4 regions of the Exiguobacterium sp. s161 genome follow, and region 3 is predicted to be linked to each of the others. Evidence: riboswitches for the same ligand, from Rfam matches in the RefSeq annotation. Region 3 holds a riboswitch; each other region holds the start of a gene.

Region 1 (7,847 bases), on a different contig from region 3:
GTAGCCGGTTTTATTGACCGGATGCGGTTGACTCGGTTGGCGGATGATCCGGTACCTTTCCCCTTTCAGCGTAAACTCCAGTTCAACTTCCGTCTTTTGCTCGGGCACGGCAAAATGACTTCGCAGTTCGCTCATTTCCCGTTCGCCGCCTGACGTTTCGCCATACAGGGCGAACGTCAATGCGTCAAAGATCGTCGTTTTTCCTGCCCCGGTATTCCCTGAGATGACGAACATCGTCCGTCCGGCAAGTGCCGTGAAATCAATCGTCTCTTCACCAGCAAATGGTCCAAAGGCGCGTAATGTCAGTCGTTCTGGGCGCATGTCGCTTCCTCCTTCAGGACGGCTTGCATCGCTTCCGTCGGTTTCTTCTCACGAACTGCTTCATAAAACTCACTGAACAGGTCCGCAACGGATGCATCCTTGACTTGTTCACGCGACGCCTTGACCGCCCGTGTACTCTCGCGGACGAATCCGATTCGCTCTAGGTGCAGGATGTTCGGATAGATCTTCTTCAGCTTGCCCATCGGATCCATCAAGGCTTCGCCGTCCGTTAGGTTGATCTTTAAGTAATCGTCCGTGTCTTGTGTCGTGACGAACGCCGGGTCTGTCAGCTCCGCGAGACTTCCAGTCAATTCCCGCAAGTCACGTTTCGGTGCAAGTGGTTCGAATCGGCGATCGAACGTACCCACTTCGTTCAACGTCAACACATCGACCCCTTTGACATGATGTGCTTCCGAGAATGAATATTTCAAGAGCGATCCGCTGTAGCGAACCGTCTCGGATTGAATCGCAAGCGGATTGTGTAAATGACCGAGTGCCGCATACGTAAACGGTGCAAATTGGCTCGCACTGACCTGTCCTGCTGTTCCAACGGACAATTGCCGCTCCGAATCCGTCTCGAGTCCACCGATTACAAAAGCATGACCGACGAGGACACTCGGTCCATCCGGAATACATCCGGCAAGGATAGTCCGCATCGCGTCATCATGTGTTTTGATCGTTTCATCCTGATGCACGTACCGAACGGTCGCCGGATCGGCAAATGGCACAGGGTAAAACGACACTCCTTTGATCGTGACCGGAGTAATGACCGGCGTTAATTTTCCGACGAGATGCAGACCGGCCCGTTGGAGTAACGTCGTTCCGAAACTTAACCGTTCGGCCGAATCGTGATTTCCACTGATCGCAACGACCGGAATGTCTCGGTCAAGGATCAAGGCAGCGAGCGTCTCGTCAAGCAGTTCAACGGCTTCCGTTGGTGGTACGGCGCGGTCGTATAAGTCACCTGCAATGACGATCGCATCCGGTTTCTCCCGGTCGACGAGTGTCAAAAAATCCGCTAAGACCGCCCGCTGGTTCTCGAGCATCGACTCGCCGTGAACGATTTTGCCGAGATGCCAATCGGCAGTATGTATCCATTTCATTTTCATCACACTCACTTTTTGAATATAGTAGCTTAAGTGTAGCATGCAAGCGTTCGTTCTGCGACGAACATCCGTTTGGAACACAAAAAGCAGAAGGCGATTGCCTCCTGCTTTTTGTGTTCGAACAACGAACGTTTTATTTCGTCCGTTGTTTTCTAAAACGTTGGACGGAACGAATCACAGAAACTGATCCGCCGATGATCGCGCCGACGCCTACGACGATACCTGTTTTAAATTTTTTGCCCGATTGTTCTGATTTATGCGTTGCTTGATTGTGTTCAAAAAGTTGTTGGAGGGGCGACGACGTCTCGACTTCGAGAATTTTCGATGCATCCTGATGCACGTCTTCTCTACGTTCGACACTACAAGGTGACAGATAGAATGGGTTCAAGTTCGTCCGGTACCGATCCGGATTCCAGTTGGCTTGCTGAACAACTGCTTGGGCGTCTTCCGTCTGTGCTTGATCCTTGATTGGATCGAATTCTTGTTTCATCTGAATCACTCCTCTTCACGTTCAAAACTTGTAGACCGATTTATGTCTGAAGTCTTATTTACCTGTTTTTCAAACATTTAAAACATATATATTTTAAATTAGTTTTTAATGTTTTGTGAACGTTAGCCGAAATAGGCATGATAGAGCCGCTTCGCTTTGACGAGATCCGCCTCGCCATGAATTAGAACGCGTCCATCTCGGAAAGCGACCATCCGATGTTCGTCCGTCGTAAACGCCAGCAAATATGGATTATGAGCGGAAATCGCAGCGACCGGCTGGAGACGTTGTTTCAACTGTTCCAGATCCCGCTGTCCGTCTCCCCGGATTTGAACGGCATCCCGACCGCACAGTGCCGTGAAATGAACCGTTTGATCCGATAAGTAAGGGTAGGACGGTTCGATGCCGCACGACGGGCACTCCGTTTGCTTCAGTGACTGGACGTTGATTTGTTGGAACATATTCGACCAGACATCAAACGCAAGCAAGCGCGTCCGCATGGCGTCCGTCTTTCCGCTCAACCACTTCAACGCTTCCGTCACCTGCAAGGAAGCGACCATCTGTACTGCTGGTCCGATGATCCCCGCCGTATCACACGTCTCCTGATCCCGCGGTAATCGATCGAGCAGACAATGCAGACACGGCGTCTCCCCGGGACGGACGGTAAACGTGATCCCATAACTGCCGACGCAGCCACCGTAAATCCACGGAATCGAACGCATCAACGCCATGTCGTTCATCAGCAAACGAATATCGAAATTGTCCGTCGCGTCGATGATCAGATCGATATCATCGAGAAGCCACGTCAGCGCTGCCCGGTCGACGTCCACTACATGAGCTTCGATCGTCACCGTCGAATTAATCGCTTCAAGCCGTGCTTTTGCGGCAATCGCTTTTGGTACGATTTGACGCGCATCGTCTTCGGTATACAGCTGTTGTCGTTGTAGATTACTCCACTCGACATAATCACGGTCGACGATTCGGACGACGCCGACACCGGCGCGGACGAGTTGCTCTGCCGACGCCGTTCCGAGCGCTCCCATGCCGATGATCAGCACCTTCGCTGATGCCAAGCGTGCTTGTCCCGCTTCCCCGATCGGTTGAAATCGAGTTTGCCGTGAGTAACGGTTCATCGAATCAATCCACTCGTTGGACTACTCGCGACCGCATACTGTTTCTTCTCGATACGTCCCGCTTCGTATCCGAAGCGACCTGCTTCGACAGCTAGTCGCATGGCGTGCGCCATCTTGACCGGATCTTGAGCATGGGCAACAGCGGAGTTTAATAAGACACCATCCGCTCCCAGTTCCATCGCATAGGCGACGTCGGTCGGTGAACCGATCCCGGCGTCGACGATGACCGGGACCGTCGTCTGCTCGATGATGAATCGTAGATGAAGTGGGTTGAGAATGCCTTGCCCGGAACCGATTGGTGATGCAGCCGGCATGATGGCGTGACAACCGAGTTCCTCGAGTCGCCGTGCAAGGATGACATCGTCTGACGTATACGGTAAGACGATAAAGCCTTCTTTGAGTAATTCTTCAGAAGCCCGTAACGTCTCGATCGGATCAGGTAGTAACGTCTTATCGCAACCAATCACTTCGACCTTGACCATGTCACACATACCGGATGCCCGCGCAAGCTTCGCTAACCGAACAGCTTCCTCCGCCGTCTTCGCACCAGCCGTGTTTGGAAGTAGATCGTACTTCGCTAAATCAAGCGACTCCAAGAAATTCGCTTGTTGTTTGTCGAAGATATCGAGCCGACGGACGGCGAACGTCAAGATTTGTGAAGCGGACGCATCGATCGCTTTCTGCTGTACCGTAGCATCCGTATATTTCCCTGTTCCGAGTAATAATCGTGATTCAAATGTCTTTTCTCCAATTTTCAGCATGTTTATCCTCCTCCTACGAAATGAACAATTTCAAATGTGTCATTGTCCCGAACGACCGTCTGACCATACACCGCGCGATCGATGATTTGTCGATTCTGTTCGACGATGACGAGCTTTTCCCCTAAGCCGAGTTGCGTTAGCATGTCCTCAATTGTTTTAATCTGTTCGATCGTGTGGTCATTGCCGTTAATCGTAATGTTCATCGGACTTCCTCCTTCTGAATCAACCGTAATGTATTTACCAAGACTTCCGCTGTCGCTGGTGCGAGTAATATGCCATGCCGATGATGCCCTGTCGCTAGGAAGATCCGACGGGATGAATCGGTGCCTCCGATATATGGCAAGCCGGACACCGTTTGCGGTCGTACACCGGACCAGACTTCTTCGATGACCGCGTCATGAATCGGTGGATACAGTCGTTCTGCTGCTTGAAGCAGTGACATGATCCCAGCGACACTGACGCCGACTGTCTCGTCGTGCGGCAGTTCGGTCGCACCGATCAAAATCCGTCCGTCAGCTTTTGGCACGAGGTAGACGGCTTCATCAAACAGAATCGAGCGTAACGGCTGACCCGCGAGACGGACGGCGAGACACTCCCCTTTGACCCCATATGTCGCGATCGAATTTCCGACTGTATCGAGCAAGGCTTGCGACCCGCGTCCGGCAGCGACCGTCACTGTTCGTCCGGTCCACGTTCCTGCGTTCGATTCGATCCTGATGAAGTCATCGTTCTCTTCGATGCGTGTGACATCTACCTGTTCTTCAATCGATATGCCACGTGCGTGTAAGGCATACATCAATGCAGTCGTTAGTCGTCGCGGATCGATTTGACCGACCGATGGAAATAAGTATTCTTGCCCATTTCGTTTCAATAAAAATGGTTGTTCCCGGTAGCCACAATCGATCCCGGTCTCGCGCGTGAGGCGTCGCGCAAGTAACGGATACAGACGGCGACTTCTCGCGGCAAGCGTATGCAATTCTTTTCTCAGCTCGATGTCCGTCGCAAGCATCCCGGCAGCCGCCCGACTCGTCCCTTGTCCGCATGTTCCGCGATCAAGGACAAGAACGGATTCGTTCTGACAAGCGAGACTGTAAGCAAGCGTCAAACCGATGACTCCACCACCGATTATGATGTGATCCGTCATACCCGTACCCCCTGATAACGCTGAATGGCAGCAAGCGGATCCGCTTGACCGAGAATACCGGATAAGACAGCGATTCCGCTTGCACCGGTCGCTGCGATTTCAGGAATGCGATCAGGAGTGATCCCGCCGATTGCGATGACTGGTTTCGTCGTGAAAGTGACAACTTGCTTCAAGGCATCGATCCCTCGCGGTGGTAGATCCGGCTTTGACGCTGTCGGATAAATATGACCGTACAGCAGTCGGTCGGCTCCTTCCGCTTCCGCTGCAAGTGCTTCTGCCAGAGAGTGGACGGATTTCCCGATGATGAGATCCGGAAAGTGTCGCCTTACATCGCCGACGCGTAAGGATCGTCGGGTCAACTGCACACCGATACCAGCGACATGGGCGACGTCGACCCGGTCATGAACCGTTAACTGTTCAGGCGAATACCCTTTCGCAAGGAGCGCGTCAATCAGTTCTACCAATTCTGTTGCCGACAAATTTGGTTCTCGAAGATGAAGCTGATCCGTATATGGTTGAAGCGATTGAAAGGTTTCCACTCCATCGCGTGGATTGATGGATCCCGTCGAAATCAGATGTAGACGCATCATGTTCTTCCTTTCCATACGAAAAAGGACCACTCCCGATGTTGAAGGGAGTGGTCCGAAAATGCGCTGAAGCGCTAAGGATATCTAAGGTTTCGAGCCACTTCCCTCCGCTAGTACGAACTAGATCAGGTTCAAAGGGTCCGGATACTTCCGTCTCAGTCTGCTGCGAGACTCCCCTAGTGTCTTTTCGTGTTTAATTGGCTTGCCCCATTAGTCTAGCATGAGTCGCTTTGCTTCGCTAGTCCTAGTTGAGCGCTTCCACTTGCTGAACAAGCTCCGATTTCGTCGGTCGCTGTTGCTTCTGGCTGTCGGCATAGGTCTGCTTCAGCTTTAAGATCCGCATCACTTTAGCATCGAGCATCGCAGGCGTCAGCGTTTTGTCTTTAACGGCTTGCATTACTTCGGTGTGGACCTTCGGATAGGCACCTGCTTCCGAAAACATCGCCATATCTGCTCCATTGACAAGTGCCTGGCGTGCCGCTTCCGCAAGACCATATCGTTTCGTGATCGCCCCCATGACAAGGTCATCCGTGATGATGACACCCTTGAATCCGAGTTGTTGACGCAAGAGGTCAGTCAAGATCGGCTTCGAGAGCGAAGATGGATTTTGATCGTCATATGCGGGATAGAGAATATGGGCGACCATCACCATCTCGGCGCCCTCTTGAATCGCTTCTTGGAACGGTAACAGTTCCGTTCGCTTCAGTTCTTCCTTTGATGCTGTCACTTTCGGCAAACCGACATGGGAATCGACACTCGTATTGCCGTGACCGGGAAAATGTTTGACGACCGGAATCGTTCCCGTCTCTTGCATCCCATGCATCAGGGCCGTACCGAGAGTCGCGACGGTCTTCGGATCAGCACTTAACGCACGGTCGCCGATGATTGGATTGTTCGGATTGCTATTGACGTCAAGGACCGGTGCGAAGTCCATGTTGAACCCATAAAATCGTGACAGGTGACCGAGCGTACGTCCGACATCTTCCATTTTTGCAGCATCTGCACCTTGCGCCATCCGTTGACTCGTCGGGAGACGTAATCGTTGATCCGGTACCCGGCTGACCCGTCCGCCCTCTTCATCAACCCCGACGAAGGCATACGGTTTTTGGTTCGTTTCTTGAATGGCACGCGTGAACGTCAAGAGTTGATCTTCTGACGTAATATTCCCACCAAGCAGTAAGACCCCACCGATCGCATGCGTCTGCAACAATTTCCGGTCAGCTGCTGAAAGTTCCGTGCCGGCGACTCCGATGTAGAGCAGTTGATCGATCTTTTCTGACGTCGACATCGCTTCAAGTTGCTGCTTTAATCGTGCTTGTTGTCGTTCCTCTTTCGTTGGTTCAGGTTTCGGTTTCTTTTCTTCTGTCGGTTGCTTCGTTTCCGGTTGTGATGGTTTCGTTGGTTCCGTCGTCTCCTGCGCACACCCTGCAAGCAACAGGCAACCGATCAGTGCTACTTTCTTCACAAAGGATCCTCGCTCCGGACACCATTGATGGAATAATAGACGGAAATCTCAGCGTTCAAGGATTGCGAAACCGAACAATATTTATCTTTTGATAACGAGATGGCGCGACGGACCTTATCTTCCGGGAGATCACCTTCGAGCCGGTAATGAATCGAGATCGACGTAAAGCGCCGCGGATGATCCTCTGCCCGTTCCCCTTCGATATCCATTTCGAAATGAGTAATCGTCAAGCGCATCTTCTCTAAAATCGAGACGATGTCGATTCCAGTACAGCCGGCAACGGCATGTAGCAGCAGTTCAGTCGGTCTTGGTGCTTGATTTTCGCCACCGTTCTCCGGTGCTGCATCCATCGCAAGATGATGCCCTGATTCCGTCTGTCCACTAAACCCCATCTGTTTGTTCCATGTCACTGTCGCTTGCATCGTTTCCACTCCTTTGTCAGTAGTCTTCTTCTGTAGTATACGCAAAAAACAGCAAGCCTGGAAATTCACACGCTATTTCGAATAATGGTTCTTTTCCCGAATTCTCGCTTTGCGATACCCGACGAAATCGTTTCATGCTATCCTGTTACTCATAGTTTCGCGCGCAAGCGCCAGAATTGAGGAATCATCCATGTCACCTACTACTCGTTTAAGTCGACGCGATTGGCTGTTGATCGCCACGTTGTCGCTCCTGACGTTCGTTCTCGGAACAAGCGAATTCGTCATCGTCGGGATCCTCGCTGAAATTTCCTCAGCCCTTGATATCACGATCGCAACAGCCGGTACGCTCGTCTCGGCATTTGCCATCTCCTTTGCGATTGGTACACCGATTGTCATGTCGCTGACCGGTCACTTGGAACGG
Region 2 (7,847 bases), on a different contig from region 3:
TGAATTCCAAGCAACACCATCGAATTCGCACTATGTCATCACCACTGACGCCGCGCAGTATGCTTTTTTGCGGAGTCTGCTTGACGAACGAGTTGCGCTCGGTCAACTGGAGTTATTTGCAACGCAAGCGATCCGAACGACGTTACCAAAAGGACCCTTTCATCCGCGGATCGAAGTCGACGTGACAGACCGCCTCGACTGGCTTGTGTTTAACTTTTCGATGGACGGAATTCCGGAAGACGAACTGAAACGTGTCCTAAAGTCGCTCATCTTACAAAAACGCTATCACCGTTTGAAATCCGGACAGTTCGTATCTTTAGAGGCACGGGCCTTTCAGCAGTTGCAACGGGTTCTCGCCCAGATGGAAGCGAGTGAACGCGACTTACGCGACGGGCGACTCGTCTTACCTGCCGTCCGGAACATGAAGCATCTGATCGGTGCCTCCATCCTGCATCTCCATGCCGATTTGCTCGAGAAATGGTTCGAATTGAAATCCGGACAAGGATTCTGGCTCGACTTGCCGAATTCATTAGAGTCACAACTCTATCCGTATCAACGGACGGGCATTCAATTTCTAAAGAATTTGGACGCGCACCGATGTCACGGCATCTTGGCCGATGAGATGGGGCTTGGAAAGACAATTCAAGCGATTGGTTATATAGCAACGATTTCGGATAGTCGTGCACTGATCGTCGCACCAGCATCACTGCTCCGCAACTGGGAGGCGGAATTGAAGCGCTTTTTACTCGGTCGACCGGTTCATGTCGTGACGGGATCTCAAACTAGCCGACTTTCCGAACTGGAGTACTTGGCTGAAAACACAGTGACGATCGTCTCCTACACGACGCTTCGGACCGACGTCCGTCGCCACCCCGTATATGACGTCGTTTTCTTTGATGAAGCACAGCACTTGAAGAATCCGCAGTCACAAACGGTCAGTCAACTGCGACATCTGCAAGCAAAACGACGGTTCGCCTTAACGGGCACACCACTTGAGAATCGTCCGCGTGATATCTGGTCGATTTTCCATGTCTTGTTTCCAGAATTACTGCCGGATTTAGCGACGTTTGAGAAATGGTCATTTGATGACATGCAACAGTTCATCCAACCGTTCTTATTACGGCGTGAGAAACAAGATGTCTTACAGGATTTACCGAAGAAACAGATCGAGCATCATTATGTCGAGCTCGGTCCTAACCAAAAACGGTTATATGCGTCGTATCTTGCCAAATTGCAACTCGAGACGCTGCAGCACTTAGACGAGACGAAACGCGAAGATCGTTTGAAGTTACTGGCTGGGTTAACGCGGTTGCGGCAAATTTGCGACGATCCGGAGTTATTCGTTGAGGGATACACGGGAGAAGCGACAAAACGAACGCGTCTGCTCTCATTGATTGCCGAAAAACGGGCCGCCGGAAAGCGGATCTTGATTTTCTCGCAGTATACACAAATGCTCGAGCGCATTCGCTCGGATCTCGCGCAACGTCACCTCCCTCACTTCCTGTTGACGGGTGAGACACCACTCGAAGACCGGGTGGCGTTATGCGATCGGTTCAATGACGGTGAAGTCGATCTCTTCTTGATTTCCCTGAAAGCGGGTGGGACGGGATTGAATCTCGCAACTGCTGATACCGTCATCCTCTTTGACAGCTGGTGGAATCCGGCCGTCGAACAGCAAGCTGCCGATCGTGCCCACCGGCTTGGACAACAATCCGACGTGACGGTCATCAAATTGCTGACACGCGGGACAATCGAAGAAAAGATGACGGAATTACAAGATCGAAAAGCCCAGATGGTCGATGCCGTCCTGACGGCTCCAGACAGTGATGCCTTGACCGTCAAAGAACTCGTTCATCTCGTAGAAACAAAGGAGGAACATCGGTGACCCTTGATCTCCTGCTTGGTTACCTTATCGGCAGTATTCTTGGCGGTACGCTCTGGAAGTACGTCAGTCGTACCGATTTGGCTCAGGTCGGTTCCGGAAACATCGGTGCCCGCAACGCCCATCGTGCCGGTGGGCTCCCGGCCTTTTTATTCGTGTATCTGTTTGATGCCGCGAAGACCGTTCTTGCACTACAGATCACAGATGCATTTTATCCCGTTGCTCTTGCCGTGCTCATCGGCCACTTGTTTCCATTGTTTCATCCGCGACGTGGCGGTAAAGGATATGCCGTATTTTCCGGCATCGTCTTCGCCATCACGCCGTGGGCATATCTTGTCGGACTAGGCATACTCGGTCTGTCTTATCTCGTAACGAAAGATAGCGTCAAAGCGGGGCTGATTCCGGTTGTTCTGCTCCCGTTACTCCCTGTCTACTTTGACGCGGGACCCATCAATATCTTGTGTGCCGTTGCCGTAAGTCTACTTGTCCTGTGGGCTCATGATGCACTTCACAAGCCAGTCATTACATAAGGAGGACGTCTCATGATCGACTTTTCCATTGCCACCGCTTCGGACGCGGAAGCAATCCATGAACTGAACTACCTCACCTTCACGGAAGAGATTCCGCAACATCAACCGAATATCGAACGGAAACGGATTGACCGGTTTCATGATCAAAATACCTATCTGATCGGCAAGGAAGACGATCGACTCGTCGCGATGATTGCTATTCGAAAGCATCGTCCTTTTTCGCTTGAGGAAAAGGGCGTGACGCTAGATGAGACACTGACGGACCCAGCGGAAATCCGCTTACTCAGCGTTCGTCCCGAATACCGCAATAGTCGTACGTTCATGCAATTAATGCGTTTTTTGATGGTCTACTTGGAGCGGGAAACGATTGATCATGTCTATATCAGTGGTACGACACGGGAAGCTAAACTATATGCGCGGTTCGGCTTCACACCAATCGCAGCAACGCTCGGTAGTGGCGATGCCCAGTTCGTACCGATGTTGTTGTCACGCGCAACATATGAACGATCCGTCATCGCGGACGTTTTACGTCCTCTGCATTTTCTAGCCGGTCCAGTCGAGGTTGCACCAACGGTTCGCCAAGCGGCGCAACAAGCACCGCGCCCGCACCGGACGGCTTCGATGCGCCAGCTCGATCAAGATTTACGTGGTCGGATGTGTCAGTTGCTGGATTTGCCACATGTCTCGATGGCTGTCGGCAGTGGTACCCTCGCCAACGATATCGTCGCACAACAACTGAGTGGACATGGATTGATCCTAAACGGTGGCGAGTTCGGTCAACGCTTGATCGATCACGCGGCACGAGCAGGAAAGTCATTTGATATCCACCTGCTTCCGTCCGGTCACCCAATCGAATTAGAACAACTCGCAAGCCAGCTGCATCAAACGGAATACGACTGGATCTGGTTGACGCATTGTGAGACGTCTACGGGCGTCCTCTACGATCTCGATGCGGTAAAAGCACTGTTAAATCAACGAACCGCACTCATCGTCGATGCGATCAGCGCCGTCGGAACCGGACGTTTCTCATACGCTGGTTGCAGATTCGTCACGACCGTCTCCGGAAAAGCAATTGGTGGTTTACCGGGTCTTGCGTTCATCGGTCATACAGACAGCATCCTACCTTCTCCACGAATTCCACGTTATCTGGATCTCGGACTCTATGCGGAAGGCGTCGCCTTTTCCGGCTCATCGAACTTGTTGCTCGCCTGTCAGGCAGCGCTCGATGCCCTTGATCTCGATCAAGCCGCCATCAAGATGACCTATCTCGAACAGGCCGTTCGGGCGACTGGTTTCAACCTGCTTGCGACTCAAGAAGCACAAGCGCCGGGAATTCTGACGATCGTCCATCCGTCAGCAACCGCTTTAGGAGACGCTCTCCGGATCCAGGGCTATCATGTTCAATATGAAAGCGACTATCTCGTCCATAATCAATGGCTCCAAATCTCAACGATGGGACAGACGACGATGCGGCACATCGAACGTCTCATCCGAGTATTAGTCCGTGAAAACCAACGCATCACCATAAAAAATGAAAAAAATGAAAGACCTCTTAACCCTTGATTTCAAGCGTTTTGGAGGTCTTTCGACTTTAAAAAATAAAAAATAGAGGTTTAAGGATTTAAAACATAGGGGTATAAACTCACTAGCACCGCATCAAACGGTGACTTACTCACACATGTTTCTCAATATCAGCGTAATGACCTGGGAGAGAAATGCAAAGTCACGAAAGCGTCAGATTCAATGCGAGTCTGGAACCGATTGTCTTAGCATATTTAAATTGTTCAGGACTTGTCCTGCTCCTACATTCATTACCTTTTGAGGGCTATACCAAATTCAAGGGGGAAATGAACATGTCAGTTAAATTAACAGCCGAAAAACGCGAGGTACGTCCACGCTCACTCCGTAAACAATTACGTCATGAAGGAAAAGCTCTTGGTGTCGTGTATGGTTACAAAGTGGAAAGTACACCAATCGCATTTGAAGAAAAAGAATTGCTTAAAATCGTTCGAGAAAACGGTGAGAACGTCTTGATTTCACTGAAACTCGACGGTAAAAATATTAACGTCTTAATCAACCGTCGTGATATGGATGTATTCACACCAACTGTCGATCACGTTGAATTCATCGCCGTTAAAATGGATGAAGAGACAGAAGTCGAAGCAGACGTCGTACTCATCGGCGAAGCAGCTGGTGCTAAAGTCGGTGGATTCCTGTCACAGACACTCTTTAAAGTGACAGTCGCAGCAACACCAGATAAATTACCAGAGAACGTCGAAGTCGACGTCACAAACCTCGAAATCGGCGATTCAATCTCTGTAGCTGATCTTCCGGAACAAAAAGATTTCCGTATCGTCACAGAAGGCGACATTCAAGTCGCAGCTGTCGTCGAATCAACGCTTGAACAAGAGCTTGAGGAAATCAAAGAAGCAGAAGCTGAGGCACAAGCGGAAGCTGGCGAAGACAACGAAGCGGAAGCTACGGAAGAGTCTTCAGAAGAAGCAAAAGAAGAGAACGAAGACAACAAATAAGTCGTTTAACGATACGCCTTTCGTGGCGTATCGTTTTTTTGTGTCTTGACAATAGACAGAAGATTGCCTAAAGTGAACAGCGTATCATCTATTACCATATCCACTAGGGGAGCCCATTTGGCTGAGACGATTCACTTCGGACCCTTCGAACCTGATCTAGTTCATACTAGCGTAGGAAAGTGGAGCGATCACATCCAATGACTCCTGCTGCGCGCAGTTTTTCTGAGGACCGCTCTCTTTTTTACGGAGGGCGGTCTTTTTTGGTGTCTCCCCTACTTAAAGGAGGACAAACACGATGCAACACTGGAAAATGAAAGAAATTATGGTCATGATGATGCTCGCCGTCGCTTGCGGGGTCATCTATCTCGGTTGGTCGACACTCTGGTTACCGATGTCTGCAATCTTCGGGCCAGTCGGTGCCAACTGGATGTTTGGGATCTGGATCATCGCAAGCCCGCTCGTCGCAGCAATCATTCAAAAACCAGGTGCTGCCCTCATCGCGGAAATCGTCGCGGCAGCCGTCGAGCTGTTCACGGGTAGTCACTTTGGCTTATCGGCTCTACTGATCGGGGTCTGCCAAGGACTTGGTGCGGAACTCGTCTTCGCGATGACGCGTTATCGCCGTTATGACACCTGGACATTGATGTTATCGGGTGTTGGAGCCGCAATTGGTAGCATCGTCTATAGTCTGATCGCGAACGGATTCGGTTACTACACGACGACGACGTTGCTTGCGACAACAGGTTTACAAATGATTAGTGGTGCATTACTCGGCGGCTTGCTTGCAGCGATTCTCATCCGTCGCCTTGTTGCGACCGGTGTCTTGAACGGGTTTGCGGCAGGACGTGCGAAACGGGAAGTCGCATGATTACTGTCGACGATCTCAGCATCCGCTATCCCGGTCAGATGAAATCGGTGCTCAATCATGTATCGCTGACGATCGAACACGGAACGACCCTTCTGCTCGGACGCAGTGGGAGTGGCAAGACGACACTGCTTCATGCCCTAGCCGGACTGACACCGGAGACGATCGAAGTCGAACAGACTGGTACAGTTACCCGGTCCGGTTCGGTCGGAGTCTTATTTCAAAATCCAGAAGAACAGTTCTGCATGGAAACGATCGGACGCGAAATCGCTTTTAGTTTAGAAAACCGGTCGATTCCACGCGAAGAGATGGAGGAACGCATTGAACGCTTACTCGCACTCGTTGGTCTCCCTCTCCCCTTCTCGACACCAATCGCGAGTCTATCCGGGGGGATGAAACAACGCCTCGCGCTCGCCGCGGTCCTGGCACTTGAGCCGACGATTTTATTACTAGATGAACCAACGGCTCAGATTGACCCGATCGGGCAACACGAGCTGATGGCGTTGATCTTTCGGATTCAGAAAGAACATGATTTAACGATCGTCTTGATCGAGCACCAACTCGATGTCTGTTTGCCGTATGTCGATCAGATCATCTTACTTGAAGACGGATCGGTGACTGCAACGGCGCATCCGCAGGATTTGTTCCCGCAGGGGTATAAAGAGCTTCAATCGAAAGGGATCGCTGTTCCCTCTTTGTATCCGTACACGTTAGAGACGTTACCCATAGATGGACCACAAGCAGCGCGACTTCACGTGCTTCCTCCAGTCGCTACAGCAGGCACTGCCTTGTTACACGTCGCTGCATTATCGACGAAAGCACCTTACCCGCTGACCGATGCGACATTTTTCCTGAAGACGGGAGAATGGGTGATGCTGCTCGGGGCAAACGGATCCGGGAAAAGTACGTTGCTTGCAACACTCGGGCGGTTGCTCTCGCATCAAGGAACATATCGGTTCCAGGAACGTCCGGCTCAGCGTTACTCCCGGCGACGCTTTTATGAGCATGTTGGTTATGTCTTTCAACAACCGGATCTGCAGTTTCTCAAACTGACAGTCGAAGCGGAAATCGACTGGAGTCACCGGGCAGCGACGAGTGATGAGCGCACAGCGTTGCTCGAACGGCTGGAACTCGCATCTGTCAAACAGCAGTCACCGCTTGCGCTTAGTACGGGGCAACAACGAAGGCTCAGCGTCGCGACGATGCTCGGGCAGTCAAAGGATGTGTTGTTGCTCGATGAACCGACGTTCGGACAGGATGGATTGACGACGCGGCGGCTCATGGAACAGTTGTTGACGGAACAACAAAACGGAACGACACTCGTCATGGCAACACACGATATGGAACTCGTCGCCCGATACGCGGATCGTGTCCTCGTCATGGAGCAAGGGCGGATTGCTTTTGACGGGCGTCCGAGCGAGTTATTCGCTGACGTTCCGTTACTCGAACGCTGTCAGCTACAACGTCCACTTTCGTACCAATTCCAGGAGGTGAAGCGCAATGCAGACAAACGCGTCACCGTTCGCTAAACTCAATCCTGTCATTAAGGGGAGCGGATTGGTTTTGATCATGTTTGCCTTGATTGCAACGAACGACTGGGTCAAGACGTTGGTGTTCCTGAGTTTTGCTATCGCTCTGCTACTCCTCTCCGGGTGGGGTCCTCGCGATTTCTTGAAACGACTCGCACCTTACAGTCTATTATTCTTATTGACGTTCTGGATGATGGCAGCCTTCGGCAAAGGAACGAATCCTCTATGGTCGTTTGGTTGGTTTCATGTCACGTCGGAAAGTGTCATGCACGGCTGGTTACTTGCCTTACGGATGGCAACGTTCGTCTGCTTAAGTTTCGCTTTCGTCACGACGACCGATGCGACCCGGTTCGTGATGAGCTTAATTCACCAGGCAAAGGTGTCGCCTCGCTTCGCGTATGGGTTCCTTGCCGGGATCCGCTTTCTGCCACAACTGGTCGAAGAAGTCCGCGTCTTACGGCGAGTCCGAATGATTCGGAACGTGCACAGTCGCTTTCCTGGTGATGCGTT
Region 3 (7,847 bases):
CAAGCATTCGTTGTACAGCATATGCTGCACTGATCACAAGTGCGATCACGATGATTTCCATTCCAATCCCTACTCTCACTAAATGGTATTCCTAATTCTACCATCTAGTGATTCAAGAAGATACCGCTCGTGCTGGAATCGTTTCGTAAACTGACGCAAATGTCTCTTCCGTCCACCCCATGTGCCAGAAGAGTAACTCATAGTAACAACTCGTCACGAAATGACGTTTCATCCGCTCGCGTTCCGTCGGGCTCGCTTGCTCCGCCAGCGCATCAAGCCGTGCAATCTGTTCAAAGACGACCTTTTCAAACCATTCCGAGCTATACGTGTCGATCCATTGCTGATAGATTTTTTCTTCCGGAGTACACGTCAGTAATTGCTGTCCGACTTCATAATACAACCAGTAACATGGCAAGATGGCAGCAATCGTCTCACCGAGCGTTCCTTCACTCGCATGATGCATGTGCGAGACATACGCATATGCTGTCGGTGCCGGTTCAAATGCTTCAAGGTCTGCTGCCGTAATACCGAGCGGCTCAAAAAATGATTGATGTAAGCTCAACTCTGCCTCATAAGTCGAAGTCGCATGTTCGGCAAGTGTCGCGATCGTCGCGAAGTCGTCTGCTTTTGATGCTGCCTTCGCTTGAATCTTCGCAAAATGTTTTAAGTAATAGGCATCCTGCATGACGTAATGCCGAAATTTCGAGAGCGGTAACGTCCCCTCCCCGATTCCTTGTACGAATGGGTGCGTAAAACTACTATCCCAATACGCTTGTGCCGCTTGTTTGATTTCTTGTGTGAACGTCATGATCTCATCCTCCTCGTTTAGTTATGAAACGAAAAAACACCACCCCGAAACACACGGGCATGGCGCAAGAAGAACAAGACTTGACGCCACTTCCCTCCGTAAGTACGAACTTAATCAGGTTCAAAGGGTCCGAACGTCTTCGTTCGTCTCAGTCGGTCTACCGACTCCCCTAGTGGTCATTATTCGATTCAAATTCACTATAGCATGCTGAAAACGGAAGTCAAGTTGTCTCCTTTTCGCTATACTATGGAGTGTCAGAAGACGGATATCGTCTCCATCTGCAGACCGATTCCGAACAGACATCGTTCCCGTACACTAAATTTAGTACCTGATACTATAATTCATTCTGTTACTTACAATTGGAGGATTTCATTATGCATACACCAACAAAATTCATGGCATCAGCCGTTATCGCTTCTGCTTTATTACTCCCAACAGCCGCATCCGCCGAACAAGTCGTCGATAAGACGATCGTCACACTCGGGGAGTCGCTCGGCGCAAAAGATAAAGCATGGGTGCTTTCACGTCTCAATGCACCGGAAGGCATCACACCGATCATCGCCACTTCTGCTGACGAGGAAAAATATCTCGGGAAAAACATCCCACAGTCGCAAAAAGGCGGCAACATGTATTCGTCGGCTAAAATCGAACTGACGGAAAAAGGAGATGGACTCTCCGTCTCGACGGAAAACATCACATGGGTGACGAAGGATATGTATCTCAACGCTCTCGTCACAGCGGGTGTCAAAGATGCCGACATCACGATTACTTCCCCTTACAAGGTGACCGGGACATCGGCACTGACAGGAATAATGAAGGCGTACGATCAAACTTCCGCTGAAACCGGGATAAAGTTAAGTGACGAACGCAAGGATTTAGCACAGCAAGAATTATTGGTCACATCAGACGTTGGAAAAACGGTCGGCACGGATAAAGTCGCTGACTTGATGAATGAGATCAAGGCTGAGATCGCCAATCAAAAACCGGAAACCAAAGTCGAGATCGAAAACTTGATCGTCCAAGTCATTCAAAATAACAATATCCAGTTGTCTGACGCACAAATGGACCGGTTGACGAATCTATTCAATCAAATGGAGCAAGCGAACATCAACTGGGGACAAATCGAAAGTGGACTCAAAAATGCGGGACAAGACATCCATGCCTTCGCAACATCAGAAGAAACGAAAGGGTTTTTTGCTAAACTATTCGATGGACTCAGTGACTTCTTCAGTTCAATCGCAGGTGTGTTCAAATAATTCAGACTTCCGTAACTGACAAAAAAATAGTAAACTAGATGTATCTAAAACGAAAGGTGGTGTGAAAAGATGGACTTTGCCGCGTGCAAACACTGGTTGATGGAACAATTGTATCTGTTGCGCGCGATTTTTCATGGAATGGCGTTCTAAGGCACCCGTCTGCCCTTTTTTAGAACTTCATGATTGAAAAATACAGCAAAGCGCATCTTTCACACGATAGGGAGAGTGCTGTTTGCGCTCTCCTTTTTTTGATGCGCGCGAAAGGATCAACTTACTATGATGATTTGCGACATTCAACACCTGACCAAACAATTCGGAGGCGAGACAATTTTAACGGATGTTTCCCTCTTCTTAAACGAACACGACCGTGTCGGTCTGATTGGACGAAACGGGAGTGGTAAAACGACATTACTCCGCTTGCTTGCTCGCCTTGAGCAACCGGACGGTGGTGTCATCTATCAAAAGAGCGGTTTGACGATCGGCTATTTAGAACAACTTCCTGTATATAGTGAGACGATGACCGGACTCGACGTCCTTTGGACAGCGTTTGAAGACATCCTCGCGATCCGTTCTCGGATGCAACAGTTGGAGCAAATGATGGCGACAGCACCAGAGAATCTTGATGCGTTACTCGCACGATATGCGGAAGCGACGAATGCGTTCGAACAAAAGGATGGCTATCTACTCGACTCGAAGATCGAGCGCATGGTGAACGGGTTACACCTTCGTCCGTTACTCACTCGTCCTTTCCACCAGTTGAGCGGTGGTGAACAGACGAAGATTTGTCTCGGTCGCATGTTACTCATGGAGCCAAATCTGCTCATTCTTGACGAACCGACGAACCATCTCGATTTAGCTGCCGTGGAATGGCTGGAGCAGTTCTTACGGGACTATACAGGGACCGTCCTGCTCGTTTCTCACGACCGGGTCTTCTTAGACGCCGTCGTCACCTCGATCGTTGAACTCGAAGACGGTGAACTGACAGCCTATATAGGGAACTACAGCGCGTTCGTCGTCGAACGAGAACGTCGCTTGATGGAACAGTTCCACGCCTACCAAGAGCAACAGAAAAAAATAAAGAAAATGAAGGAAGCGATTCGTCGACTCCGGCAATGGGCAAACGAAGCATCTCCACCGAGTGAGAAATTATTCCGTAAAGCAAAATCGATGGAACGGGCACTCGAGCGGATCGAACGGATTAAACGACCACAACTCGAAGCCAAAACCGCTGACGTCTCTTTTTCTTCTACCGATCACTCGAGCCAAGTCGTCTTTCGCGCTGAAGAACTCTCGTTTTCTTACGGAACCCGCCACATTTTTGATAACGTTTCGTTCGAGATCATGGCACAGGATCGGATCGCGATCGTCGGAACGAATGGAAGCGGGAAATCGACGTTGCTCTCACTGCTGCTTGACGAATTATCACCAGACGCAGGCACACTCACGCGTGGACCATCGAATCGGATCGGTTTCCTGTCCCAGCATGCCCATTTCGAAGAGGACGCGCGGTTAATCGACTGGTTTAGAGACCGGATTGCCGTTCCAGAAGCGGAAGCCCGCCATATCCTTTCCCGGTTCCTGTTCTTTGGACCAACTGTCTTTCGGTCCATTTTGTCACTGAGCGGAGGCGAGCGGGTGCGATTGCAACTCGCCGTCCTCGTTCATTCGTCGATTAACGTCTTGATTCTCGATGAGCCGACGAATCATTTAGATATTGAATCAAGAGAGACACTCGAAGAAGCACTCGAGAATTTTTCTGGTACATTGATTGCCGTCTCACACGATCGCTATTTCTTGAATCGTCTTTTCTCGAGAATCATTTGGCTTGACCGCCAAATTACTTCGTATGCTGGAAGCTATGCTTACGCAGTGGAGAAACGACAAGCCGTTCGTGCCACACCACCTCAAATAAATCATGAGAAGAAATCGAGTATTTCAAAGCGTTCGAATGCGCCTGCGAAAGAACAGTCCATCGAACAACAAATTGAAGAGCTAGAATTTCAAGTCGTACATCTTGATGCCATTCTCTCTCATGTATCCGAGGAAGAAGAATGGATGACGGTCGAGATGAAAAAAGAAGCATTGTTACAAAAAATTGAAGGTTTGTATGAGCGCTTAATTCTAGAAACTTGAACTAACATGATTAGTCCTCCTTTGACTCGGGAAAATAGGAACAGATACGTCAAAGGAGGAATTCATTTTGTCTCAAGCCATGTTGATCATCAACCCGTCTTCTGGAAAAGAACTCGGAAAAAAACACGCGACGCTCGCTGAAGAGACGCTTGCTACTCGCTTTGAAACCGTCGACGTCCGGTTTACGGAAAAAGAACACGATGCGACGGAATTCGCGCGTCATGCCGCCCAGTCTAATTACGACGCGGTCATCGCCATGGGAGGTGACGGAACGGTCAATGAAGTCATCACCGGAATCGCCGAGCAACCGCATCGGCCAACACTCGGGATCGTCCCACTCGGAACGGTCAATGACTTATCGCGCGCATTACACATCCCGACGGATCCCGAAGAGGCGATCCAGATTCTAGCTGATGCCCCTGCCCGACCGCTCGATATCGGTAAATATGATGACCATTACTTCATGAACGTCATCGCTGTTGGTCTGATTGCAGAAGCCGTTGAGGAGGTCAGTGTCGAACAAAAAACGTCACTCGGATCGGTCGCTTATTTCATTGAAGGTCTAAAAGCCTTCAAGGATCATAGTCCCTATCCGATTGAAATCCATTCCGCTGAGAAACAATTCGATGGAGAAGCACACTTGTTGATTATCGCCTTGACGAATTCCGTTGGTGGGTTCGAATCCTTTGCAGAAGACGCAAAGGTCGATGATGGACTGCTACATGGGTTCATCATTACGAAGCTTGGATTCTTTGATGCGCTCCAAGCATTACCTAAACTTATCACGGGTGGATTATCAAAAGCCGATCAAATCGAACACTTCACGACGACACGTGTCGAAATTCGCTCGAAAGAAGAACTGCCGATTAATGCCGATGGAGATACAGCAGGTCATGTTCCCGTGACTGTCGAGGTACTCCCGCAACATTTAACTGTGTTTTCACCCTCTTCCATTGAATAACAGTATAGGTTTCATAGAAAAAAGAACTGACTCTTCGTCAGTTCTTTTTTACTTATTAACCCATTACAATATATGTTAATAACGCATAATTTTGAAATACATTTGAAATATTTTTGTGTTATTGACGATGCTATAATCATCTCAGGCGAAAAATCATTCCCTAAAATAAATAAATATACATAAAATCTTACAATTTTGTAATGATCAGTTCTGTCGCTTCAGATTTTTAAGGAGGAAATACACTCAATGAAACGTTTACTTACAACAATGACAATGACAGCTTTGGTAGTTTCAGGTTTTGCAACAACGAGTGCTTCGAAAGTTGAAGCTGCAACGACATATAAGGTAAAGGTCACAGCGGACGGGCTTCGTGTCCGTACAGGTCCATCAACGGCTTATAAAATCGTCGGTAGCGTCAATACAGGACAGACATTCAATTATCTCGGTGTTTCCGGTTCATGGACAAAAATTTCGTACGGCGGCGCATCACGCTATGTTTCTTCTACATATGTTAAAAAGTACAGTACGACGACTTCGTCAAAAGCAACGACTGGTTTCTCACGTCCAGCAAGTGGTCCAATCACGCAAGGATATGGTGCTGCGAGTGGCGTTTACGGTTATACGTTCCATAACGGCATCGATATCGGCGCTCCAACAGGCACACCTGTCTATGCATCGGCTGCCGGTAAAGTCATCACATCCCGTTATTACGGCGCATACGGAAATCATGTCATGATGACACATACGGTGAACGGTATCCAGTACACGACAGTATATGCACACTTGAACAGTCGCTCTGTCTCAGTCGGACAAACGATTGCTAAAGGATCGAAAATCGGTACGATTGGTGCGACAGGTAACGCATTCGGTGCGCATCTCCACTTCGAAATGCATCGTGGTCCATACGTCTACAGCGGAACGTCTGCTGCAAACAGTGTCAATCCACTCAATTACTTCAACTAAGCTTGATTCACCGGACTTCTCTCCATGAGAAGTCCGGTTTTGTGTTTCAGATGAAATCTCCTGACAGGAGTGGTACGGTATGATTATGAGTCTAATCCACAACGGAGGCGAAACCCATGAAACGAACGATCCCTCTTCTTTTATCAGCGACGTTTGGTGTGACGTTACTTGCCGGATGTCAAGATCAGCCGACACCTGAAGAACGTCTTGATGCCTACATCAAACTTTGGGAAAAACAAGATTACGATAAAATGTATACGTACGCGAGTACGGCTACTAAAAAAGAATATGGTAAAAAAGAATTCATCGACCGGACAAAACAGTTGTCGAAAACACTTGATATCAAAAAGTTATCCGTCGAGCGAAAAAAAGCAGAGGAAGCAACGGATGACGAAAAAGCGTCCCTTCCCGTACAAATCTCCTTTGATACGGTTGCAGGAGCCGTTGCTTATGATAAACAAGTCCCGTTAACATTCGAGAAACAAGGAGAAACGGAAAACTGGTTCATTGACTGGGACTCTTCGTTTGTTCTAAAAGACTTTAAGAAAGAAGATAAAGTTCAGTTACAAACCGTAGAAGGCAAACGCGGTGATTTACTTGATGCGAACGATAAACCGCTCGCGACCTCTGGTAAAGGATATGCTGTCGGCGCAACTGCAGGACAACTTAAAGATGTCGCACAAGTTGCCGAGTTGCTCGATCGCCCGACCTCATCGGTCGAAGATTCCTTAAAAGCAAGTTGGGTCAAGGACGGACAATTCGTTCCGCTCAAAACACTGACCGACGAAGCAACGGTTGCGAAATTGCGTGACATTCCAGGTATCAGCGTTAAAGAGACGGAAGTCCGAACATATCCACTCGGGAAGGCCGCTTCACACTTGATCGGTTATATCGGTTCGGCGACAGCAGACGAGATTAAAGAATCGAAAAATAAAATCCAAGCTGGCGAACAGATTGGGAAACGGGGTCTCGAACAAGTCCTTGATGATCGCTTACGCGGTAAAGCCGGAGCTTCGATCATTCTACAAAAGAAAGACGGATCAAGCGTCACCGTCGCTGAAACGAAACCGTCGGATGGTGAGGACATCCCGTTGACGATTGATGCTACGCTTCAGAAAAAGACGTATGACACGATGAAAGAAGATCCAGGAACGGCATCGGCAATCGATCCGCGGACTGGTGAGACACGTGTCTTACTCAGCTCCCCTGGCTTTGATCCTTCTGAATTCATGTCAGGGATCTCGCAAGCGCGACTCGATGAATTGACGCAGGATCCGGATCAACCATTGTTGAACCGATTCACGAGTGCTTTCGCACCCGGTTCGACTCAAAAACCCCTAACGGCCGCGGTTGGTTTAAAGAGTGGAACACTCGACCCGGAAAAAGCCTATACAATCAATGGACTGAAAAATAAGATCGATGGTTTTAACGTCACGCGGATTCACGAGACGCCAGCACCCGTTAATCTGCACAATGCGCTCGTTTATTCAGACAACATCTATTTCGCCCGCTCCACACTCGAACAGGTCGGAACGAAGGCGTTCACGTCTGGACTTGAAGCCCTCGGCTACGGAGAGAAGCTACCGTTTGCGTATCCGTTACGCGCTTCTCAAATCTCAAACGACGGGACGATTGCTTCAGATGGACAGCTGATGGATACGTCCTACGGACAAGGACAGATGCTGACGAACATTCTACATCTAGCGTCGATGTATGAAATTTTCCT
Region 4 (7,847 bases), on a different contig from region 3:
GGCTTCCTGCATGTCGCGAACGGCAATTCCAGTGTGGTCTAATTTCATATGATATCCTCCTTCTGTTCGCTTCAGTTTCCCAAAAACACTCCAAAGTTGCAACGATGAGTTACCTTCCAAATGTTTCTATTACATAGAAGAGGAAAGATTTATTTAAATTGAAATATCACTGAAATATTATGGAAGAGGAATGAATGCTATAATCAAAAACGTTCTTATAAAAAAGAAAAAAGATTACAGAATTTAAATTTAACTTAAATATTCTACGATAAATCATAAAACATACACTACAGAAAAAGAGGGAATACTACATGAAAAAAACGTTCGCGTCGCTCATCGTTTCCGCACTAGTTCTTTCATCAGCACCTCATTTTGCAGCAGCAGACGATTTAAGTGAACAGAAAGCCAAAAACGAACAACAGCAACAAGACAATGCTAAAAAACAAAAAAACTTAGAGTCTTCTGTTAATCAAGAAGGTAAAAAAATCTCTAAAACACAGCAAGAAGTCAATCGACTAGACGAAGCGTTGAACGAAAAAATCTTTGCTGTCGAAACAAAAGATCGTCAAATCAAAGCAACAGAACGTGAAATCGTTGAGCTTGGAAAAGAAATCGAGAAATATAAAGCGAAACTAAAACGCCAAGAAAAACTACTCGGTGATCGTCTTCGTGTCATGCAAGAGAATGATGGAAACTCAATTAAATGGGAAGAAGTCATCTTTGGCGCTAAAAACGTTGGTGACCTCGTAAGCCGTGTCATGGCAGGGAAATCCATTTCAAAACAAGATGATAAAATGATCACGGATTACCAAAATACGCAAAAGCAATTAGCGGATACGCAACAAAAAGTAAAAGAAAAGAAAGCGCAGTTGGTCGTTGAGAAAAAAGAATTAAAACGTCAACAAGCGGATCTTGAATCACAATTAAAAGAGCGGAACAAACGCTTAAAAGAACTACGTAAGAAAAAAGAAAAGTTCGAAACACAATTGATGGATGCAAAAGAAGTCCAGCAAATTTTGATCGCTCAAGAAAAAGCGATTGCAGCTGAAAAAGCAGCGCGTGAACGAGAAGCTCGAATCGAAAAAGAGCGTCAAGCTCAAGCGGCACGTGAAGCAAAAGCACGGGCAGAGGCTGAAGCAGCTCAAGCAGCAGCTCAGAAAGAAGCGGAACAACAAGCAGCTAAAGAAGCGGCAGCTCAGCAAGCAGCACAAGAGAAGGCAGCGCAGTCAGCAAAACCTTCTGGTTCGACGAAACAATCGGCACCAAAACCATCTACACCAGCACCAACTGCGCCAGCACCGTCAGCTCCTGCGACACCTAAACCGTCACCATCATCAGGCGGACTCTTCATTCATCCAACTGCTGGTGCTGTGACACAAGGGTATGGTTCTGCAGGCGGAGAAAACGGTTATACGTTCCATAACGGGATTGACTTCGGTGGTCCAGTCGGTACGCCGATCGTGGCAGCTGCAACAGGTACAGTCATTACAGCATCAGGTGGCGGACCTTACGGAAATCACATCATGATTGCTCACCAATTGAACGGGAAGACATATACGACAGTCTATGCACATATGAGTTCATTGAACGCTAGTGCAGGTCAACGCGTCAGCCAAGGTCAACAAATCGGTACACGTGGTAGCACAGGAAACTCAACAGGTCCACACTTGCACTTCGAAATTCACGTTGGTGGATACAGCTACAGTGCAACAGGTCCAGCTAACTCAGTAAATCCAATGACTATGTTTTAAACAGTTAAGAATCGTTGCATATGCAACGATTCTTTTTTTTTATATTTGATAAGAAATATATATATTACAAAAAAACGTTTTCACTTGAAATGTAAATGAAATTTTTTTGAAACGATTAGGGTGCTATAATCTATTTCAGATATGAGAGAAACTTGAATACTATAATAAAAAATGAAAATACATAAGTGAGGAAAACGATATATGCTAAAAAAACTAATTTCTACCATTGTTTTAGGGGCATTACTTACAACAGGTACACAACCGATCGCGGCAGCAACGATTAAAGAAAAAAAGGCTGAAAATGCCGCTGAACAACGTAAATTAGAAAAAGAGATTAAAAAGCAAGAAGCTAAAATTTCAAAAGAACAACGTCAAATCAATCGAATCGACGCAGCGATTAACGAAAAGATTTTCCAAGTTTCCGAAAAAAATAAACAAATTAAACAGTTAAGCAATCGAATCGATGAGTTAAAGGCAGACATCGTTCGTTACGAGGAGATGCTACAGAAGCAGGAAGAACTACTCGGTGATCGTTTACGTGTTTTCCAAGAAAACGATGGAAACTCGATTAAGTGGGAAGAAGTCATTTTTGGATCAAAGGATTTAGGTGATTTATTCAGCCGTGTCATGGCGGGTAAAAAGATTGCTGAACAAGATGATAAAATGATTTCAGATTACATCGCGACACAACAAAAATTAGCAGAAGCAAAACAAGCACTTGTTGAGAAAAAAGCGGAGCAAATGCAAGAAAAGAAAGTATTGCTTGAACAAAAAAAAGCGTTAAAAGTTCAAATGAAAGAGCGTAGTGCTACACTCAAAAAATTACGAAAAGGGAAGACGAAGTTTACGACAGAACTGTTAGACGCAAAAGAACTGCAAGCGACTCTCGAAGCGCAAGAACGTGCGATTGCGGCAGCGAAGGCAGCGGCTAAAGCAGCGGCTGAAAAAGCAGCAGCAGAGAAAGCGGCAGCTGAAAAAGCTGCTAAAGCAAGTGCTCAAGCAGCAAAACAAGCCAATAAGAATACAGAATCAACAAGTTCAGATACAACACCAATCGCTTCAGGTGGTGGGAAATTTGTCCGACCATCTTCTGGTGGGGTATCACAAGGGTTCGGACCAGCTAGTGGAGCAAACGGTTATACATTCCATAATGGCGTCGATTTCAAAGGTCCCGTCGGATCTCCGATCGTCGCAGCAGCAGCCGGAACCGTCATTACAGCATCAGGTGGTGGACCTTACGGAAACCACGTCATGATTTCGCATTTCTTGGATGGAAAAGTCTATACGACGGTTTACGCTCATATGAGCTCATTATCTGTTCATGCAGGACAAACGGTCTCTCAAGGTCAGCAAGTCGGAACACTTGGTAGTACAGGAAATTCAACAGGACCACACTTACATTTCGAACTACATGTCGGAGGTTATCAATATAGTGCTTCTTCTCCTCTGAATGCAGTGAATCCATTGGCATATCTGTAATCAAAAAACGGGCTTCGGCTCGTTTTTTTTTTGCTGCTGTGCTACAGTTAAGGCGAAACGAATACTTGAGCAACTAGGGGAGCTGGAGGAATCCGGCTGAGAGGAAAACCAATCTGTTTTCGACCCTATTACCTGAACTGGATAATACCAGCGTAGGAAAGTTGAGCCGAACGGATACCGGAATGCGTGTATAACGCTTTCGTATAGCGTCGACTGCTTTTTTACAGCGGTCGACGCTTTTTTTGTCGGTCACGACTCCCTTACATTGCTCGATGGGAAGGTGAAAAGAACATGAAACATGTACTGACGATTGCAGGATCCGACTCCGGTGGTGGAGCTGGGATTCAAGCAGATTTAAAAACCTTTTCGGCTTTAGGCGTTTATGGAATGAGCGTCCTGACAGCTGTCACGGCGCAAAATACGTTGGGTGTTCAAGCGGTGGAAGAGTTATCTCCAGAAATCGTAGATGCCCAGTTAACGTCGATTTTTTCAGACATTCGTGTCGATGCGATCAAAATCGGAATGGTCTCGAATGCGCAGACGATTCGTGTCATTGCTACACATCTCCGCAAACAGACAGTTCCGATCATATTAGATCCCGTCATGGTCGCTAAAGGCGGTCATGCCCTATTGCGGACGGAGGCTGAACAAGCATTGATTTCGGAGCTTTTACCGCTTGCGACACTCGTCACACCAAATTTACCGGAAGCGGAGCGTTTAACAGGACGATCGGTCACCAATCTAGATGAAATGCGACTGGCGATGCATCAATTAGCTACACAGACAGGGGCAGTATTACTAAAAGGTGGACATCTCTCAGGAGCTGCGACGGATTTGTTGTTTGATGGGGAAGTAGAACACCGCTTCACATCGGAACGGTTAGACAATCAACATACTCATGGAACTGGTTGTACCTTATCTGCGGCGATTGCGGCGCGGATGGCGCTTGGAGAAGATTTGACAGATAGTGTAAGACAAGCAAAGAGCTATGTCACGGAGGCGATTCGTCATGGATTTGCTCTCGGACAAGGTATTGGACCGACACATCATTTTCATTCACTTTGGAGGGATACACATGTTTACGACCATTCTTGAACACAAACCACTCATTCACCATCTGACGAACACGGTGACGATCAATGACTGCGCAAACGTCACACTCGCTGTTGGAGCATCACCCGTCATGGCGGAAGACATTCGCGAAGTAGAAGAAATGGTTAGACTCGCGCAAGCTCTTGTCTTAAACATTGGTACGATCGATGCAGACATGCAAGCAGCTCAACGACTTGCAGCCCGTGAAGCGGGACGTTTGAATGTCCCGATCGTTCTTGATCCAGTTGGAGCAGGGGCAACGACATTACGTACTGCCTTTTCTAAAGAACTCATTGATCTCGGGTGTACGGTCATCAAAGGAAATACTTCTGAAATCAAGACGTTACTTGGGGAAGACGGACGAACTAAGGGAGTCGATGCTGCGGGAGATGCAATGATGGATCGAGAAAGTATTCGTGCATTCGCTCGCAAACACAAATCTGTCCTCGTCGTGACAGGTCCGAACGACTATATCACGGATGGAACGCGCGAAATGGAATTACATGTAGGAACACCTCGTCTAGGAGACATCACGGGTACGGGCTGTATGACGGCTTCCTTGATTGCGAGCTTCCTCGGCGCAGGATATACGGCGTTTGAGGCGGCTGTTCACGGAACATTCGTCATGGGAAAAGCAGGAGAACAAGCAGTCTCTGCGCAAGGTCTTGGTGATTTTAAACGAGAATTGTTCAATGCGATCAGCCTCATGACGGAGCAAGAACTGGTGGAGGTGACAGAACGTGTCAATTGATTACTCCATCTATGCAGTGACGGATCGTCGGTACCATCCTGGCGTCGCGATCGAGACGGTCGTTGAGGAAGCTGTTTTAGGTGGTGCGACGATCGTGCAACTACGAGAAAAAACCGCACAAGGAAAGGAATTCTACGATCAGGCAGTTCGGTTGAAGAGACTGACGGATCGACATGACATTCCTTTGATCATCAATGACCGGATCGATATCGCGTTACTCGTCGGAGCTGGTTTGCATATCGGACAAGAAGACATTCCTTTAACCGCAGCACGTCGCCTTTTACCAGATGCTGTAATTGGTGTGTCGGTAGCCACTGTTGCACAAGCGATTGAAGCAGAACGAGACGGAGCCTCTTATTTAGGCGTGGGATCTCTATTTGCGACGTCATCCAAAGCGGACGCTGATTCCATGTCGCATACGATGCTTCAGGCGATTCGGGAAGCCGTACGATTACCTCTAATCGGTATTGGTGGAATCACAGCAACAAATGTCTCCACCCTTCCCATCCCGCTAGAAGGGTACGCCGTCATTTCAGAAATTTTCGCTAAAGAAGATCGGCAACTCGCTGCGCAGCAAATGACAGATGCTGTGCGAGAATGGCATCAATCACTTTAGAACAGGGTATAATCCGTTCAGAGGTGATTGTATTGAAATGGCAGACGATCCGTTTTCGCGGCTATTGGATTCGATATCGGTTAGAACCACAAATCATTCGAGTCGATAATCAGGGGATCTACCATCTAGGAAAAGTCTTATTTCCGCGTCCTAATCGTATATCTTATGAGATGGCCCTTTTATTGAAAGAAAAGTATGAAAGACGCTACAAACGTCCGTTGTATATTAAAACGAGCTCGATTGCGACGGAAATTTGGGGACATACTCATTTAGACATCTATTACCGGGTACTTCTTCGTCTACCGATTCCGACTCGGCTACGACAGCGCTATTCGAACCGATTAGAGAGTACGAAAATCATTGATATCGGCGTACGCGCTGTCGATCAAAATCGAATCGTCTGGGATATCGGAGATTATGTTGGAGGATGGTTCGTATTTTGGCTCATTCGTAGGCGCATGCGCTAAACTTGCAATGTTCTGTTTTCCCATGGTGCAATATAGGTAAAAACGAGGTGACGGACATGGATATTCCCCGTTGTGAAACGATTGCGATTGACGAACAACGTGCGTCTGAAATCGGACAAGTCGTGGATACGATCCCAACACTTGAAATCGGAAAGCTATTTAAGATTCTTTCGGATGCGACACGACTGCGAATCGTTTATGCGTTGACGATTGAAGAAGAACTATGCGTTTGTGATGTCTCAGCCTCTGTCGACTGTTCGATTGCGACGGCGTCTCACCATCTTCGGTCTTTGTTGAAACAAGGACTCGTCAAGTTCCGAAAAGAAGGCAAAGTCGTCTATTATTCCCTGGATGATCATCATGTCTCATCGCTTGTGCATATGGCTATGGAACATGTGCATGAGGGAAAAGCAGTACGTGAATGATTCTTTAGAATAACGAAAAGCGTAGCTATTGCTGCGCTTTTTTTGTTCATCTCGGATCGTTTTCCTAGGACAAGCATCGACCTCGTCCTGTCAATCAAGATGACGCCTCTATAATCTGAAGAGGCTGACTCGAAAAAAGAATAACTCATCTTTTCAGACCCTTTCCTCAGGCGAGACACAAGCTGGCTTTCTTGCTTCATTCCAGCAGAAAAGCGGGTCTCGTTCGTCTCTGATAGCGCAAAATCGCGCTTGTTCCTGTAGAAGTGGCGTGTGACGCGTCATTCTTTTTGTTACGAGATAAGGGTGGCAGAATGATGATCTGCCACCCTTATCTTTGTAAAGACTGACTTTTGAGTCAGCTCCTTTTTGTTTATTCTTGTGCTGATTTCTCTGATATGGAAGGAACGAAGCGATGGAAGAAAAAAATCGTTGCACTAATCATCAAAAAGGACAGAATTAACAGGCCGAGGCACATCCATTTATATGTAGCAATTAACGCATCCGATTGTTGTAATTTTGCCTGAAGCGTTCGATATAAATCATCTTTTACACGTGATAAGTCTTCAAGGATCGTCTGAGTCGTTTGAGTCGATTGTCTGGCGAGACGTTTTGCTGCTGCTGGACTTTGGCGTTCATATACGACGAAAACCCGTTCGATTTCTGACTCCCAGACATTGTTGCGACGAAGAAGATCTTTAATTGTTCCTGGAGTAGTCGAAGATTGATTCAGACTATTACGTAAGTCATGAATTTTCGAAGTCGAAAAATAATATTGTTCAATATAACGATTATCTTCGTACAATAAGAGGCCGCGGACTGCGTTTGCTCGATCTCGATTATGTTCAACCAACTGATCGACTTGATTAATTAACGGTATATCATGATCCTTCATCTGCGCTGTCATCGCCGCAATTGTCCGATAACCAGATAAGGCATAAATGATTGGTATAGAGGCAAATAAGCTGATCAAAAGAATCAGCAGAACACGCTGACGCCATAGTGAGTGCATGCAATCATTCCTTTAAATAAAAAGACATGTCATTAGCTTAACTACTATTACAAGAAAAGTGAAGCCTGTCTATTTTTTGAATAGGGATAGGAAAGTAAGAAGTCAGTATTCTGAATAAAAAAGCAGGAAAGCTAGTGCAATCCGAGAAGCTGTTTTATGTAGAAGAAAAAGCGCAGCTTGGCTGCGCTTGGTTAAAACGAATAGGAATGTTCCTTATAGTTTCCGAAAACCGTATGAATTTCTGAGAATGTAACGAA

Evidence for each region. Region 3 has a riboswitch for thiamine pyrophosphate ahead of tenA (thiaminase II). Riboswitches for the same ligand answer to the same signal wherever they lie in the genome.
Region 1: it holds a riboswitch for thiamine pyrophosphate, as region 3 does, so the genes downstream of both, KNQ14_RS08545 (thiamine phosphate synthase) here and tenA (thiaminase II) in region 3, are expected to answer to the same signal.
Region 2: it holds a riboswitch for thiamine pyrophosphate, as region 3 does, so the genes downstream of both, KNQ14_RS06460 (ECF transporter S component) here and tenA (thiaminase II) in region 3, are expected to answer to the same signal.
Region 4: it holds a riboswitch for thiamine pyrophosphate, as region 3 does, so the genes downstream of both, thiD (bifunctional hydroxymethylpyrimidine kinase/phosphomethylpyrimidine kinase) here and tenA (thiaminase II) in region 3, are expected to answer to the same signal.

What each region holds. Positions count from the first base shown of each region.
Region 1 is NZ_JACSNH010000002.1:185,246-193,092, forward strand. It holds gene KNQ14_RS08510 (AAA family ATPase) at 1-321, opposite strand, end outside; gene KNQ14_RS08515 (exonuclease SbcCD subunit D) at 303-1,424, opposite strand; gene KNQ14_RS08520 (hypothetical protein) at 1,561-1,917, opposite strand; gene KNQ14_RS08525 (ThiF family adenylyltransferase) at 2,040-3,047, opposite strand; gene KNQ14_RS08530 (thiazole synthase) at 3,044-3,808, opposite strand; gene thiS (sulfur carrier protein ThiS) at 3,811-4,011, opposite strand; gene KNQ14_RS08540 (FAD-dependent oxidoreductase) at 4,008-4,952, opposite strand; gene KNQ14_RS08545 (thiamine phosphate synthase) at 4,949-5,542, opposite strand; TPP riboswitch at 5,625-5,727, opposite strand; gene nagZ (beta-N-acetylhexosaminidase) at 5,784-7,004, opposite strand; gene KNQ14_RS08555 (OsmC family protein) at 7,001-7,426, opposite strand; gene KNQ14_RS08560 (MFS transporter) at 7,617-7,847, shown strand, end outside.
Region 2 is NZ_JACSNH010000001.1:1,274,102-1,281,948, reverse strand. It holds gene KNQ14_RS06480 (DEAD/DEAH box helicase) at 1-1,885, shown strand, start outside; gene KNQ14_RS06475 (glycerol-3-phosphate acyltransferase) at 1,882-2,412, shown strand; gene KNQ14_RS06470 (GNAT family N-acetyltransferase) at 2,425-3,975, shown strand; gene KNQ14_RS06465 (50S ribosomal protein L25/general stress protein Ctc) at 4,266-4,943, shown strand; TPP riboswitch at 5,039-5,138, shown strand; gene KNQ14_RS06460 (ECF transporter S component) at 5,239-5,811, shown strand; gene KNQ14_RS06455 (ABC transporter ATP-binding protein) at 5,808-7,337, shown strand; gene KNQ14_RS06450 (energy-coupling factor transporter transmembrane component T family protein) at 7,309-7,847, shown strand, end outside.
Region 3 is NZ_JACSNH010000003.1:274,141-281,987, reverse strand. It holds gene KNQ14_RS10995 (hypothetical protein) at 1-61, opposite strand, end outside; gene tenA (thiaminase II) at 113-808, opposite strand; TPP riboswitch at 883-989, opposite strand; gene KNQ14_RS10985 (DUF1002 domain-containing protein) at 1,183-2,064, shown strand; gene abc-f (ribosomal protection-like ABC-F family protein) at 2,341-4,197, shown strand; gene KNQ14_RS10975 (diacylglycerol/lipid kinase family protein) at 4,265-5,158, shown strand; gene KNQ14_RS10970 (M23 family metallopeptidase) at 5,405-6,121, shown strand; gene KNQ14_RS10965 (penicillin-binding transpeptidase domain-containing protein) at 6,238-7,847, shown strand, end outside.
Region 4 is NZ_JACSNH010000005.1:116,117-123,963, reverse strand. It holds gene mce (methylmalonyl-CoA epimerase) at 1-48, opposite strand, end outside; gene KNQ14_RS13165 (murein hydrolase activator EnvC family protein) at 312-1,751, shown strand; gene KNQ14_RS13160 (murein hydrolase activator EnvC family protein) at 1,953-3,230, shown strand; TPP riboswitch at 3,296-3,406, shown strand; gene thiD (bifunctional hydroxymethylpyrimidine kinase/phosphomethylpyrimidine kinase) at 3,522-4,325, shown strand; gene thiM (hydroxyethylthiazole kinase) at 4,306-5,073, shown strand; gene thiE (thiamine phosphate synthase) at 5,063-5,689, shown strand; gene KNQ14_RS13140 (hypothetical protein) at 5,713-6,156, shown strand; gene KNQ14_RS13135 (ArsR/SmtB family transcription factor) at 6,213-6,581, shown strand; gene KNQ14_RS13130 (CHASE3 domain-containing protein) at 6,952-7,590, opposite strand; gene KNQ14_RS13125 (YitT family protein) at 7,782-7,847, opposite strand, start outside.